3 regions of the Mesorhizobium sp. CAU 1732 genome follow, and region 1 is predicted to be linked to each of the others. Evidence: riboswitches for the same ligand, from Rfam matches in the RefSeq annotation. Region 1 holds a riboswitch; each other region holds the start of a gene.
The links. A riboswitch is a leader RNA that binds a small molecule or an ion and turns the genes downstream of it on or off. The one in region 1 is predicted to bind cobalamin.

Region 1 (4,248 bases):
TCGCGGCTTGAGCGTTCCTCGATCAAGAAGCCCAGCGACAGGCCCGGCATACGGCTGCCGAGCAGTTCCAGTTCCTTGCGGAAGATGATTTCTTCGGGCCTGCGCGCGCAGTTCACGAAGGAGACGTCGGTCCAGGGCGTGCAGTCGTTCAGCCAGCGCAGCATCGACATCATCGGCGTGATGCCGGAGCCGGCCGACACGAACAGATACTTTGCGGCCGGATGCTGGTGCAGCGAGAACGTGCCGGCCGGTCCGTATGCCTTGATGTGCTCGCCCGGCTTCAGATTGTCGAACATCCAGCGCGTACCGATGCTGCCGGCCTGCGCCTTGACGGTGACCGCGATCGAGAATGGCCGCGACGGGCTGGTGGACAGCGTGTAGGTGCGCATCAGCGGTTCGTCGCCAAGCGGGATTTCCAGCGTGATGAACTGGCCCGGCATGTACCGGAACCAGGTCTGGTTGTCCGAGCGGAAGGTGAACGTCCTGACGTCCGGCGCCTCCTCGACCACCCCGATACATTCCAGAACCTGGAGCTTGTCGTTCCAGGGCGTCATCTCATCGAGGTGGCGATAGAGGCCGAGTTCCGTCATGGCGTTCATCGTAGCCGCCTCACGCCACGCTGCGCAGCGCCGGGCGATCGCCTTCGGCGAGCCTCGGCCCCATGAAGTTGGCGTACCATTCGACGAACTGGATCACGCCGCCCTCATGCAGTTCCGAATACGGGCCGGGCTCGTAGGCGGGCGACAGGATGCCGAACGCGTTCTCCTCGACGATCCGCCGATCCTGGTCGTTGGTCTCGGTCCAGACATGCGTCAGCTCTTCGAGAGTGTAATCGACGCCCTCGACGGCATCCTTGTGAACCAGCCATTTCGTCGTCACCGCGGTCTCGGTCGGGCTGATCGGCAGCACGCGGAAGGTGACCGCGTGGTCGCCGAGAATGTGGTTCCAGGTCGTGGGGTAGTGATAGAGAAGCAGAGAGCCGATCTTCTCGGTCGAGACGCTGTCGGAGAGGTTCTTCCTCACCGCCCGCTTGCCCGACATGGTGTAGCTCACCGCATCGCGCAGCAGCGGCGCGCGCGTCGCGCGATACTGGCCGGCGGGATCGATGCGGAACCTGCTCGGCAGGCCGGCAGCTTCGCATTTCCGCCAGTGCTCGACCATTTCGGGATCGCTCTCCGCACCGTTGACGCCGGTGACCGTCGGCGCCTCGGGGAAGGTCTTGCAGAGTTCGGGATGGTTGGCCGCGCAGTGGTAGCACTCGCGGTTGTTTTCCCAGACGAGCTTCCAGTTGCCCTTCTCGACGATCGTGCTTTCGAAGGCGATTTTCGCCTCGCTCAGGCGATGCGGCAGCAGATACGGCTCGATCATCGCGCGCATGGGTGCGAAATCCGCCGGCTGATCGGCGAGGCAGATGAACACGTAGCCGCCGACGCTCTCGCACGCGACCGGCTTCAGGCTGAAATCGCTCTTGTCGAAACCCTCCGCCATCTGGCGGGCGAAGACGAGCTGGCCGTCAAGATCGTAGGTCCACTGATGGTAGGGGCAGACCAGCTTGGCGGCGGTTCCCTTCGCTGTGTTGCAGACACGGCTGCCGCGATGGCGGCAGGAATTGTGAAAGGCACGGATGTCGCCCTTCTGGTCGCGAACAAGCACGACCGGATAGGTGCCGACCTGGACGGTGATGAAGCTGCCCGGCCTGGGGAGTTCGCAATCATGGCCGATGAAGAGCCAGTCGCGATACCAGATCAGCTCCATGTCGAGCTTAAAATAGTCAGGGTCGGTGTAGAAAGGCTGCTCGAGCGAAAAGCCTTCGCGGCGGCTTTTCAGCCGTCTCATCATGTCGTTGCGCGCATCCATGTCCTGTCCTCAACATTGCAAGGACTGAACTGGTGGTGATTTCAGGGGGGAATGATCACGCGTGACCGAAACCGGCCCGAGCGTGACTATTCACCGCTTGACCGCCCACCGCGATCAGTCGAGTTCATTCCGCTCAAGGCTGGTTTCCGGGCTTCGAAGCTGTCCTGCCGGACCGCCCCGACACCTTCCCAGGCAACTGCCCAGTGGCTCCCGTCGAGACTTCACGCTTCGCTACCGTTGCGGGGGCAGCGCCGGCATTGAACCGGCTTCCCAATTCTCTCGCCCGAAACGGACGAGCACCTTAAGCATCACGATCTAACCATCGTCCCGCCGATTCCGGTCATACGAAAACGACATCGGCCAAGCGCAAAGACGACAGAGAGACCGCCACTCCAGATGGTGTTGCAAAGGCGTCGCTATTCCGCCGCCTCGGCATATTGCGCGGGCACGTAATTGAGGATCGGGCCGAGCCAGCGCTCGACGTCGGCAAGCGCCATGTCCTTGCGCGCCGCGTAGTCCTCGACCTGGTCACGCTCGACCTTGGCGACGCCGAAATAATAGCTTTCGGGATGCGCCAGATACATGCCGGACACAGACGAGCCCGGCCACATGGCAAAGCTCTCCGTCAGGCTGACGCCGGCGTTCTTCTCGCCGTCGAGGAGCCTGAACAAGGTCGTCTTCTCGGTATGGTCGGGCTGCGCGGGATAGCCCGGTGCGGGCCTGATGCCGCGATAGGGCTCGCCGATCAGATCGTCGGGCATCAGCGCTTCATCGGGCGCATAGCCCCAGTATTCCTTGCGAACCCGCTCATGAAGACGCTCGGCGAAAGCCTCTGCGAAACGGTCGGCCAGCGCCTTCACCAGGATCGACGAATAGTCGTCGTTCGCACGCTCGAAGCGTTCGGCGATCGCGACCTCCTCGATGCCGGCCGTCACGATGAAGCCGCCAAGATAGTCCGCCTTGCCGCTTTCCCGCGGAGCCACGAAATCCGACAGGGCGACATTTGCCCGGCCATCGCGCTTCGCGAGCTGCTGGCGCAGCGTGAAGAAGGTGGCGAGTTCGCTGTTGCGCGTGTCGTCCGTGAAAAGCCTGATGTCGTCGCCCACGGAATTAGCCGGCCAGAAACCGATCACGCCCTTCGGCGCGAACCATCGCTCATCGATGATCTGCTTCAGCATCGCCTGCGCGTCCTCGAACAACTGGCGGGCCGCCGGGCCTTGCGCCTCGTCCTCGAGGATTTTCGGATAACGCCCCTTCATCTCCCATGTCTGGAAGAACGGCGTCCAGTCGATGTAGCGGGCGAGTTCCGCCAGATCCCAGTCCTCGAACACCTTGACGCCCAGGAAAGACGGCTTCGGCGGCTCGTATGCCGACCAGTCGATGCTGTGGGCATTCGCCCGCGCCTTGGCGAGCGGCAGGCGCTGCTTGTCGGCTTCGGATCGCGCATGGGCGTCGGCGACCTTCTTGTACTCGGCGCGCACCGTCTCGACGTAGCCGCCCCTCGCCTCGTTGGACAGAAGCGACGAGACGACGCCCACCGCGCGGCTCGCATCCGTGACGTAGACCGCCTGGCCGCGCGCATAGCGCGGATGGATTTTCACCGCCGTGTGGACACGGCTCGTCGTCGCCCCGCCGATCAGCAGCGGAATGTCGAAGCCTTCGCGCTCCATCTCGGCAGCCACATGGGCCATCTCGTCGAGCGACGGCGTGATCAGGCCTGACAAACCGATGATGTCGACCTTCTCGTCCCTCGCGGTCTGCAGGATTTTCGCCGCCGGAACCATGACGCCGAGATCGATGATCTCGTAATTGTTACAGGCGAGCACGACGCCGACGATGTTCTTGCCGATGTCGTGGACGTCGCCCTTCACCGTCGCCATCAGGATCTTGCCGGCCGTCTGGCGCTCGCCATTGTCGATGCCCTTGGCGGCATTGGCGAGTTTTTCGGCTTCCATATGCGGCAGGAGACCGGCCACGGCCTGCTTCATCACGCGGGCCGACTTGACCACCTGCGGCAGGAACATCTTGCCCGCACCGAAGAGGTCGCCGACCACGTTCATGCCCGCCATCAGCGGGCCTTCGATGACGTGCAGCGGCCGTTCCGCGTTCAGTCGGGCTTCCTCGGTGTCGGCGTCGATGAACTCGGTGATGCCGTTGACAAGCGCATGGCTGATCCGCTTCTCGACCGGCCATTCGCGCCATGCGAGATCGCGTTCCTTGGCTTCCTTGCCCGCTGTGCCCTTGAAGCGTTCGGCGAGTTCGAGCAGACGCTCGGTCGCGGAGCCACCGGCTGCGGGCTTGCGGTTGAGGACGACATCCTCGCAGGCCTCGCGAAGTTCCGGATCGATCGATTCGTAGACCGCGAGCTGGCCCGCATTGACGATGCCCATA
Region 2 (4,248 bases), 1.6 Mb from region 1:
ATGGCCAGGGTCGCGCCGCGCTCGATGCCGGCGGGGCTGTCGCAGATCACCCAGTCGAAGGCCTTCTTGAGCGCGGCGATGACCTTCTCGACGCCCTCCGGCGTGAGGTTGTCCTTGTCGCGGGTCTGCGAGGCCGGCAGCAGGAACAGCGTTTCCACGCGCTTGTCGCGGATCAGCGCCTGCGTCAGCTTGGCTTCGCCCTGGATGACGTTGACCAGATCGTAGACGACGCGCCGCTCGGCGCCCATCACGAGGTCGAGATTGCGCAGTCCGACGTCGAAATCCACGACCGCGACCTTGTCGCCGGTCTGCGCAAGGGCTGCGCCCAGTGCGGCGGCCGACGTCGTCTTGCCGACGCCGCCCTTGCCCGATGTGACCACGATTACCTTGCCCATAGACCTCTCCTGTTGTTCTTGTTCCGCCATCGGCTCAGCCCAGTGTTCCCGCCAAAATCGTCTCGCCTTCGAGCCAGATCTGGACGGCCTGGCCGCGCAATCCTGGCTCCATGTCCTCGGCCGTCTTGTAGAAGCCGTCGATCGCGATCAGCTCGGCCTCGAGCTTGCGGCAGAAGATGCGTGCCGCGGCGTCACCCATCGTGCCCGCCAGCGCGCGTCCCCGCAGCGTTCCGTAGACGTGGATCGAGCCGCCGGCGACGACTTCCGCGCCCGAGGCGACCGACCCGACGATCGTGACGTCGCCTTCCGGGAATATCAGCGACTGGCCGGAGCGCACCGGCTGGGTGACGACCAGCGACGGCACGGCCTTGCCGACCTGCGCGGTGTAGGCGGGTGCGGCTTCATCGGTTTCGGCCTCTGCCGCATCGCCATCGTCGGCGACGGGCGCCTCGAAATCGGAGGCCGGACGGCCGTCGGTCATGGCAGGCGGCAGGCCGCCGTCGAGCAGCGAGGCCCGCGCGCCTTCGATGCCCATGATTCGCACGTTGCGGGTGCCGAGCTGTTCGACCAGCTCGCGCAGTTGCGCCCGGTCGATGTCGAGCCCGTCGACATCCAGAACGATGGGCCTGCGCAGGAAAAACCCAGCGGAACGGGCCGCCAGATCGTCGAGGCGCGCCAGCCAGCCGTCGAAGGGCAGTTCTGGCGTCAGGACGAGCGCGAGGAATGAGCGACCCTTGAGGCGGATCGGCCGGGCTTCAGTTAACACTTCGGACATCTTTGTTAATTTTTCGTAGCCGAGGGATATCGGTCGAATGGTTAACAAATGGTTAATTTTCGACGTCGTCCCCCGTCTTGCGATACGTCCGGAGAGAGGCGTGGCGACTATGTCACGATGTGAATCGAGGGGTGTCTTGCGGCGCCGAGCAGACGCGACAATGGCCCAAAGAAAAAGGCCAGACACGAATGCCTGGCCGAGGTGTGAAGGTCAAAACCTCCAGAGGGGAACGCACGGGGCCAATGGGAGGAAAGACCCCGTGCGACGCTGAAATGGGTCTGCGGCGACCCGCGTTCAACCAGCGCTTTTGCATTTCTCGCTGATCCAGAACGATTTCCGATTGGGCCAGATCAGGCCCGGTCCAATCGGGCCTCAGTACCAGCGGCGGTGGCTGTGGGTGTCGGCCTGAGCCGCGGCCATGCCGAGCAGGAAGCCGAGTGCGCCGAACACCAGCGCCGTCGCGGAAAAGGTCACCGGGTTCGCCTGCACCACGCCGGAAACGTCCTGCGCCTGCGATTTGATCGCGGAGGCCGCGCGGCTGGCCTTGTCGGAGGCCGTGTCCATCCAGTCGGACACTTCGTCGGCGGCGTCTTCGGCGCGCGCGGCAAGCGAGCGTTTCAGCGAACTGATTTCGCGGCGCATCTGCGCGATCTGTTTTTCGAGCGCGTCCTGCTTGTCGGCTGCGGATGTGCGTGGGGAATCATTGTCTGCCATGGGTGTCTCCTGACGTGGGTTTGGAAAACGGTTTTGGGCGACGGTGGTTCCGAATCGCCGCGGCATCGATGCGGGATGTGGACGAGCGCCCGAAAATGCCCGCAACAAATTGACAGCCGCACCGCGATAGCCGCTAGATGTAGTCGTCATGGTTCTTCCGAATCACGTTGGTTCGGGAGCTAAGAGGGAAGCCGGTGCCCCGTTTCAGGGAAAGCCGGAGCTGCCCCCGCAACTGTAAGCAGAGAGCTTGCGTCGAGTTATGCCACTGGTGCCTCGGGCACCGGGAAGGCCGACGAAAGCGATGACCTGCGAGCCAGGAGACCTGCCCTGACAGCTTGATCGAACCTCGGGCGGGGTGTCCTGGTGGTGCGCTGGCATGAAGGCGGCCTGTGCCGCTTCGCGCCGTCCCGCATCCTTTGCCATCCCCGCCCACAACGCCACGGGGATAAGAATGCCGGCGACTTCGACCTTCCAGACGAATGGGACCGTTCCGGTTCCAGAGATGATTTCCGATCCGACGCGCCCAGCCACCGAACCCGGCTATCGCGTCATCCGTCGCAATGGCGGCGTGACGCCCTTCGACGCCTCCAAGATCACCGTCGCGCTGACCAAGGCGTTCCTCGCCGTGGAAGGATCGACGGCGGCCGGCTCGCGCCGCGTGCACGATGTGGTCGTCGAGCTGACCGACGAGGTCGTGTCGGCCCTGACGCGCCGCGTCGGCGAGGGACGCCTGTTCCACATCGAGGACGTGCAGGACCAGGTGGAACTGGCACTGATGCGCAGCGAGCACCACAAGGTTGCGCGCGCCTATGTGCTGTACCGTGACGAGCGCGCGCGGGAGCGTGCAGCAGAGAAGGCCCTTGCCGCAGCCCCGGTTGCATCTGCGTTGCAGGTGAAGGGCGAGGACGGCACGCTCGCGCCGCTGGATGAAGTTCGTCTGGCGCGTATCGTCGAGGAAGCCTGCGATGGGCTCGACGCGGTTTCATCGGCGCCGATCATCGCCGAGGCGCGGCGTAACCTTTATGACGGCATCACCCTGGACGAGCTGTCGCTTGCGCCGATCCTGGCCGCGCGCACGCTGGTCGAGCAGGAGCCGAACTACGCGTTCGTGTCCGCGCGGCTGCTGATGGACCGGCTGCGGCGCGAGGCGCTGTCGTTCGTGTCGGCGCGACCTGAGCAGGCAACACAGGCGGAGATGGGCGCGCGCTACGCGACCTATTTTCCCGACTTCATCCGCGTCGGCATCGAGGCCGAACTGATCGACCCGGAGCTCGCACGTTTCGATCTCGCGCGGCTTGGCGCAGCCTTGAAGCCGGAACGCGACCTGAACTTCCAGTATCTCGGCCTCCAGACGCTGTACGACCGCTACTTCCTGCACACCAAGGGCAAGCGTTTCGAACTGCCGCAGGCGTTCTTCATGCGCGTCGCGATGGGGCTGGCGATCCGCGAAATCGACCGTGAGGGCAGGGCGATCGAGTTCTACGACCTTCTGTCGTCGTTCGATTTCATGGCCTCGACGCCGACGCTGTTCAACTCCGGCACGACGCGGCCGCAATTGTCCTCGTGCTTCCTGACGACCATCGGCGACGACCTCGACGCGATCTTCAAGGGCGTCAAGGACAACGCTTTGCTGGCAAAATATTCCGGTGGTCTCGGCAATGACTGGACGCCGGTGCGGGGCCTCGGCTCCCACATCAAGGGCACCAATGGCGAGAGCCAGGGCGTCGTGCCGTTCCTGAAGGTTGCCAACGACACGGCCATCGCCGTTAACCAGGGCGGCAAGCGCAAGGGAGCGGTTTGCGCCTATCTGGAGACGTGGCACGTCGACATCGAGGAATTCCTCGATCTGCGCAAGAACACCGGCGACGACCGCCGCCGCACGCACGACATGAACACCGCCAACTGGGTGCCGGACCTGTTCATGGAGCGTGTCGAGAGCGATGGCGAGTGGACGCTGTTTTCGCCCGACGAGACGCCGGATTTGCACGACCTCTACGGCACGCCGTTCAAGAAGGCTTACGAGGCCTATGAAGCCCAGGCTGCCGCCGGTGGGTTGCGAGTGTCCCGCAAGGTCCGCGCGCTCGATCTGTGGCGCAAGATGCTGACCATGCTGTTCGAGACCGGGCATCCGTGGGTGACGTTCAAGGACCCGTGCAACATCCGCTCGCCGCAGGGCCATATCGGCGTGGTGCACTCGTCCAATTTGTGCACGGAGATCACGCTCAACACGTCGAAGGACGAAGTTGCGGTGTGCAATCTGGGCTCCGTCAACCTGTTCAACCACGTGACGGAAAAGGGTCTCGATCTCGACCGGCTGGCGAAGTCCGTCGGCACCGCGATGCGGATGCTCGACAACGTCATCGA
Region 3 (4,248 bases), on a different contig from region 1:
TGCGCATCGTATCTGCATCGAAGGCGAGCGCGTTGAACCGGTCGACCATCATGGGGAAACGCTGCTTGTCGAGCCGGCGCAGATCGTCGAGCAGGCCGTAGCGCATCTCGCCGCGCCAGCCCGTGCGGCGTGGAATGCCGGCGAACCACGGCACCAGCGCCGATTTGAGCGAGTTTGGCAGCACGATTGCCTGGGAATATCCCTCCCCGCGAAGCGAACGCCCGAAGGCGCGGCGCTGGCCGAGCGCGAGTTCACCACGGTCGAACGGTGTCGCCGTCGCCTTGCGCACCTGCGGCATGCGGGCGAGAAGCGGCAGGCTCCATCCGGGAGCCACGACGTCGATCGTCACGCCCGGGCGCTCGCGCTTCAGCGTCATGAACAGGCTCTGCGCCATCATCATGTCGCCGATCCAGGTCGGTCCGATTATGAGGATCGTGTCGGTCACGAGATCAGGTCCAGCGGGCGTCCGCCTGGGCGCCATTGAAGTCTTTACCCCGGGCAAACGGGTCGGGCGATCGCCACGACGCCCATCTGGCCCTTCTGCGACAGGTTTTCAACCGGTTCCACAATCTCCCGCAGGCCACCGCCATTTCTTTACGAGATTGCGGCGAGGAAACGATCATGTCAGAAGCGTAATAGTTCCGCCGATATTCGAGAGACGATGAGCGAGGATAGTCGATACGCGCTGCCCGCTCGCAGCGGTGAGAAACATCCGTCACCTCTGCGGATAGCGTTTGGCATTTATAGTCTTGCCGTGCGGGGCGGTCTTGAAGACCAGTGCATTCGACTTGCGCGAGAACTGGGTGAACGCGGCCACCAAGTTACCCTGTTTTGCGTCCGGGCTACTGACCCCTTGCCGTCCACGGTGGTCCAGTTGTCGCCGCGCTGGAGACCTCTTTCGAACCATGCCCGAATGCAGCGTTTTGCATATGATTTCGTCAATGCCACAGCCAAAGGCTTCGACAGGACCGTAACCTTCCAGCCCGTACCCCACGCAGACATCCTTTTCTGTGCCGATATGCCCCGAACCAGGGCGACCATACCGGTCTACAAGCGGCTGTCGCGGCGCCACCGGATCATGGCATCGCTGGAGGCGGGCGTATTCGGCATTCAAGCGAAGACACGCATCATTTGCCTGGCTCGCCCGCAAGCGGAAGCCTACATCGCCGCTCACGCGACACCACCGGCCCGCGTCCCGTTGATGCCGCCATCCGTAGACGTAGGCAGACGCCAGCCGGAACGCCGCTCCGCCGGAAATCGTGCCGACCGCCGCGCTGCGCTTGGCCTGTCGAGCACCGATACGGCATGGCTGTGGCTAGGGCTCCAGCCGGAGATAAAGGGGCTTGATCGCGCCGTCGCCGCGCTTGCGCACCATCCTCATGCGCGCCTGCTCGTCGGCGGGTTGTCATCCGGCGATCGTAAAGCGCAGCCCATCCTGCGTCTCGCCGCCGCCGCGGGAGTCAAGCAGCGCATTCAGTGGCTCGGCTACCTCTCCGGCGACCTCTGGCTCGATACGATGGCGGCTGCCGACATGCTTGTTCACCCCGCGCGCGTCGATGTGACGGGGGCCGTCATCCTCGAAGCCCTGATCAACGGACTGCCGGTTGTGACGACGTCCAATTGCGGCTTTGCCGAACATGTCACGCGCAGCGGTGCTGGCCTCGTCGTCGATCAGCCATTTTCGAGCGATGCCCTTGCCGCAGCCATCGGGACCGTCGCGATGAAGGCGGCATCCCTGTCCGAACTGGGTATCGCCTACGGCAGGGAAAACGATCTTTACACCGGCCTGAAGATCGCCGCCGACCTCATCGAAGCCCCGATCTGGCAAACGGCAATGCCAGGCAGCGAAGACACTATTTCGCGCTGAAACGCTCCGCGCGACTTTGTCTCACGCGACAGGGTCCAATTGCGCGCGACCCCTTGGCCAGAAGTCTTGCTTAAAAGCCAGTGGGACGCGTTGACGGCGCATCGCGCGCCCGGTAGTTTCCCGACTGGAACAGGTTCCGCCGCAAGGTGGATGAAAATGGGAACGCGGTACGAACTCCCCAGGGAGATCAAAGCCGCGGCTGCCCCCGCAACTGTAACCGTTGAGCCATCTTCCAGACGCCACTGACCGCAATGGTCGGGAAGGCGGAAGAAAAAGGCGATGACACGGGAGCCAGGAGACCTGCCAGTTCCGGTCACCCATGCTTGGATACGGGGTGTGTCCAGGCGCGGTCGTCCGTCGCGGTGACATTCGAAAAGTGTTGCCGCAGTCCGGAGACGACCGGGGTTCAAGCGCGTCCGCGCGAAACAACCCGCATCGGTTTCAGCCTGTGGTCCCTGACAAATCGGGGGCGGCCGGGGGCTGTCCTCAAGGAACATATGAGGCAGCAATGAAACGGCTTACATTGACGGTGAGCGCACTGGCCATCGGGCTTGGCGGAAGCGCATTCGCGCAGGAAGCGGAGCAGAGCCCGAGCGAGGCGATCGAACTCGAGCGTCTGGTGGTCACGACACCCCTGCGCCGGGAATCGTCGCTGGAGCGCAGCACCTCATCGGTCACGGTCATTCCGGCGGAGCAGATCGAACGGTCGCCTGCTGCCGATCTCCCATCGCTCCTGCGGACCTTTGCCGGTATTACGGTGACATCCAATGGCGGCCTCGGATCGTCCGGTGGCATTTCGCTGCGTGGCGCGAAGCCCGCACAAACCCTGATCCTCATCAATGGCGTCAATACGCGCTCGGCGACATCGGGATCGACGACGCTCTTCACCGTGCCACTTCAGTCGATCGAGCGGATCGAGATCGCCCGCGGTGCCCATTCATCGCAATACGGCTCCGACGCCATAGGCGGCGTCATCAACATCATCACCAAGAGCGGCTCTCCCTGCGTGAACGGCAACAATGTCTGCACGACGGTGACGGCCGGCGTTTCACATCCGTGGGGCGGACATGTCGGAGCCGACGTTCAGGGGCAGACCGAAGACGGATTGAACTTCGTATTCGGCGGTCTCGTGCGGGGCACGAGGGGCTACGACTTTACCACCTGGCCGGTCGAGCTCGACGATGACGGCTTCCTGCAAGGCAGCGGTCATTTCTCGCTCTCGAAGGCCTTCGATTGGGGCGACCTTTACGCGAACGGCGTCTTCTCCCGCGCCCGCACCCAATATGACAGCAGGAACTTTCTCGGCGTCCCATCAGGGGCCAACGAGTCCGATTCCACGGTCTTCGCCGGCAAGGTCGGCACGCGTCTGATCCATACCGACGATTGGGAATCGACCATCGAATTTATTTCGGGCATCGACCATTCGAAGGCGTTCGGCCGGGGCGAGGAATCCCGTTTCGACACCAATCGCTACGGTTTCTTCGCTGCCACCGAAAAATCCTTCGCGACCGGAAATCTGCAGCATGTCCTCAACGGCGGCGTCGAGGTTTATCGCGAGAATGTCGGTCCGAAGGACAGCTACGAGGTCAACGGACGCACGCTGGCCGCAGTCTTCGCGCAGCACCAGCTTGCCTTCGATGCGCTGACCGTGGATCTCGGCATAAGGCATGATCACAACGACCAGTTCGGTGGGGCGACCACTTATAATGTCGGCGCCAGCTACGAGTTCGTACCGGGGCTCGTCGGCCGCGCTTCCTACGCAACCGGCTTTCGCGCACCGACCTTCAACGACCTCTACTGGCCGTTCGATGGGAACCCCGACCTGAAGCCAGAGACATCACGCTCCTACGAAGTCGGTTTGCGGTGGCAGGCTACCGAAGCAACTGTCTTCGATGTCGCCTTCTATCAGCGCTGGGTCCGCGACCAGATCGCCTGGGCGCCGATCGATCCGACCGATCCATTCAGCTTCTGGCAGCCGGCCAATTTCGAGCGCGTCAAGGTCACCGGTTTCGAAGCGTCGATCGACCATCGCTTCAACGAGCGTTGGTTTGCCCGGGGAACGATCGACATTCGCGATCCGCGTGATTCGATAAGCGGCAATTACCTGCCCGGACAGGATCGCTTCAAGGCGTCGGCCGAGGTGACGTTCAGCGCGACCGACAAGTTGGACCTCGGTGCGCGGGTTTCGTTCGCCGCGTCACGCTTCAGCGATGCCGCGAACCTCGTGAAACTGCCCGACTACACGATACTCGATCTGTCGGCGAACTACGCATTCGATGAAGCGTCAGCGCTGAAGGTGTCGATCGAAAACGTCTTTGACGAGGACTACGCCACCGTCAACAACTACCGGGCGCCGGGCCGTACCGTGAACGTCAGCTTCT

Region 2: it holds a riboswitch for cobalamin, as region 1 does, so the genes downstream of both, AAFN55_RS11840 (ribonucleoside-diphosphate reductase subunit alpha) here and AAFN55_RS03950 (aromatic ring-hydroxylating dioxygenase subunit alpha) in region 1, are expected to answer to the same signal.
Region 3: it holds a riboswitch for cobalamin, as region 1 does, so the genes downstream of both, AAFN55_RS20425 (TonB-dependent receptor) here and AAFN55_RS03950 (aromatic ring-hydroxylating dioxygenase subunit alpha) in region 1, are expected to answer to the same signal.

The regions. Positions count from the first base shown of each region.
Region 1 is NZ_JBDQQR010000001.1:770,610-774,857, reverse strand. It holds gene AAFN55_RS03955 (hybrid-cluster NAD(P)-dependent oxidoreductase) at 1-590, opposite strand, end outside; gene AAFN55_RS03950 (aromatic ring-hydroxylating dioxygenase subunit alpha) at 610-1,857, opposite strand; cobalamin riboswitch at 1,977-2,176, opposite strand; gene metH (methionine synthase) at 2,274-4,248, opposite strand, start outside.
Region 2 is NZ_JBDQQR010000001.1:2,413,709-2,417,956, reverse strand. It holds gene minD (septum site-determining protein MinD) at 1-395, opposite strand, end outside; gene minC (septum site-determining protein MinC) at 430-1,170, opposite strand; gene AAFN55_RS11845 (hypothetical protein) at 1,543-1,884, opposite strand; cobalamin riboswitch at 2,017-2,229, shown strand; gene AAFN55_RS11840 (ribonucleoside-diphosphate reductase subunit alpha) at 2,387-4,248, shown strand, end outside.
Region 3 is NZ_JBDQQR010000002.1:574,149-578,396, forward strand. It holds gene waaF (lipopolysaccharide heptosyltransferase II) at 1-445, opposite strand, end outside; gene AAFN55_RS20420 (glycosyltransferase family 4 protein) at 662-1,867, shown strand; cobalamin riboswitch at 1,982-2,190, shown strand; gene AAFN55_RS20425 (TonB-dependent receptor) at 2,376-4,248, shown strand, end outside.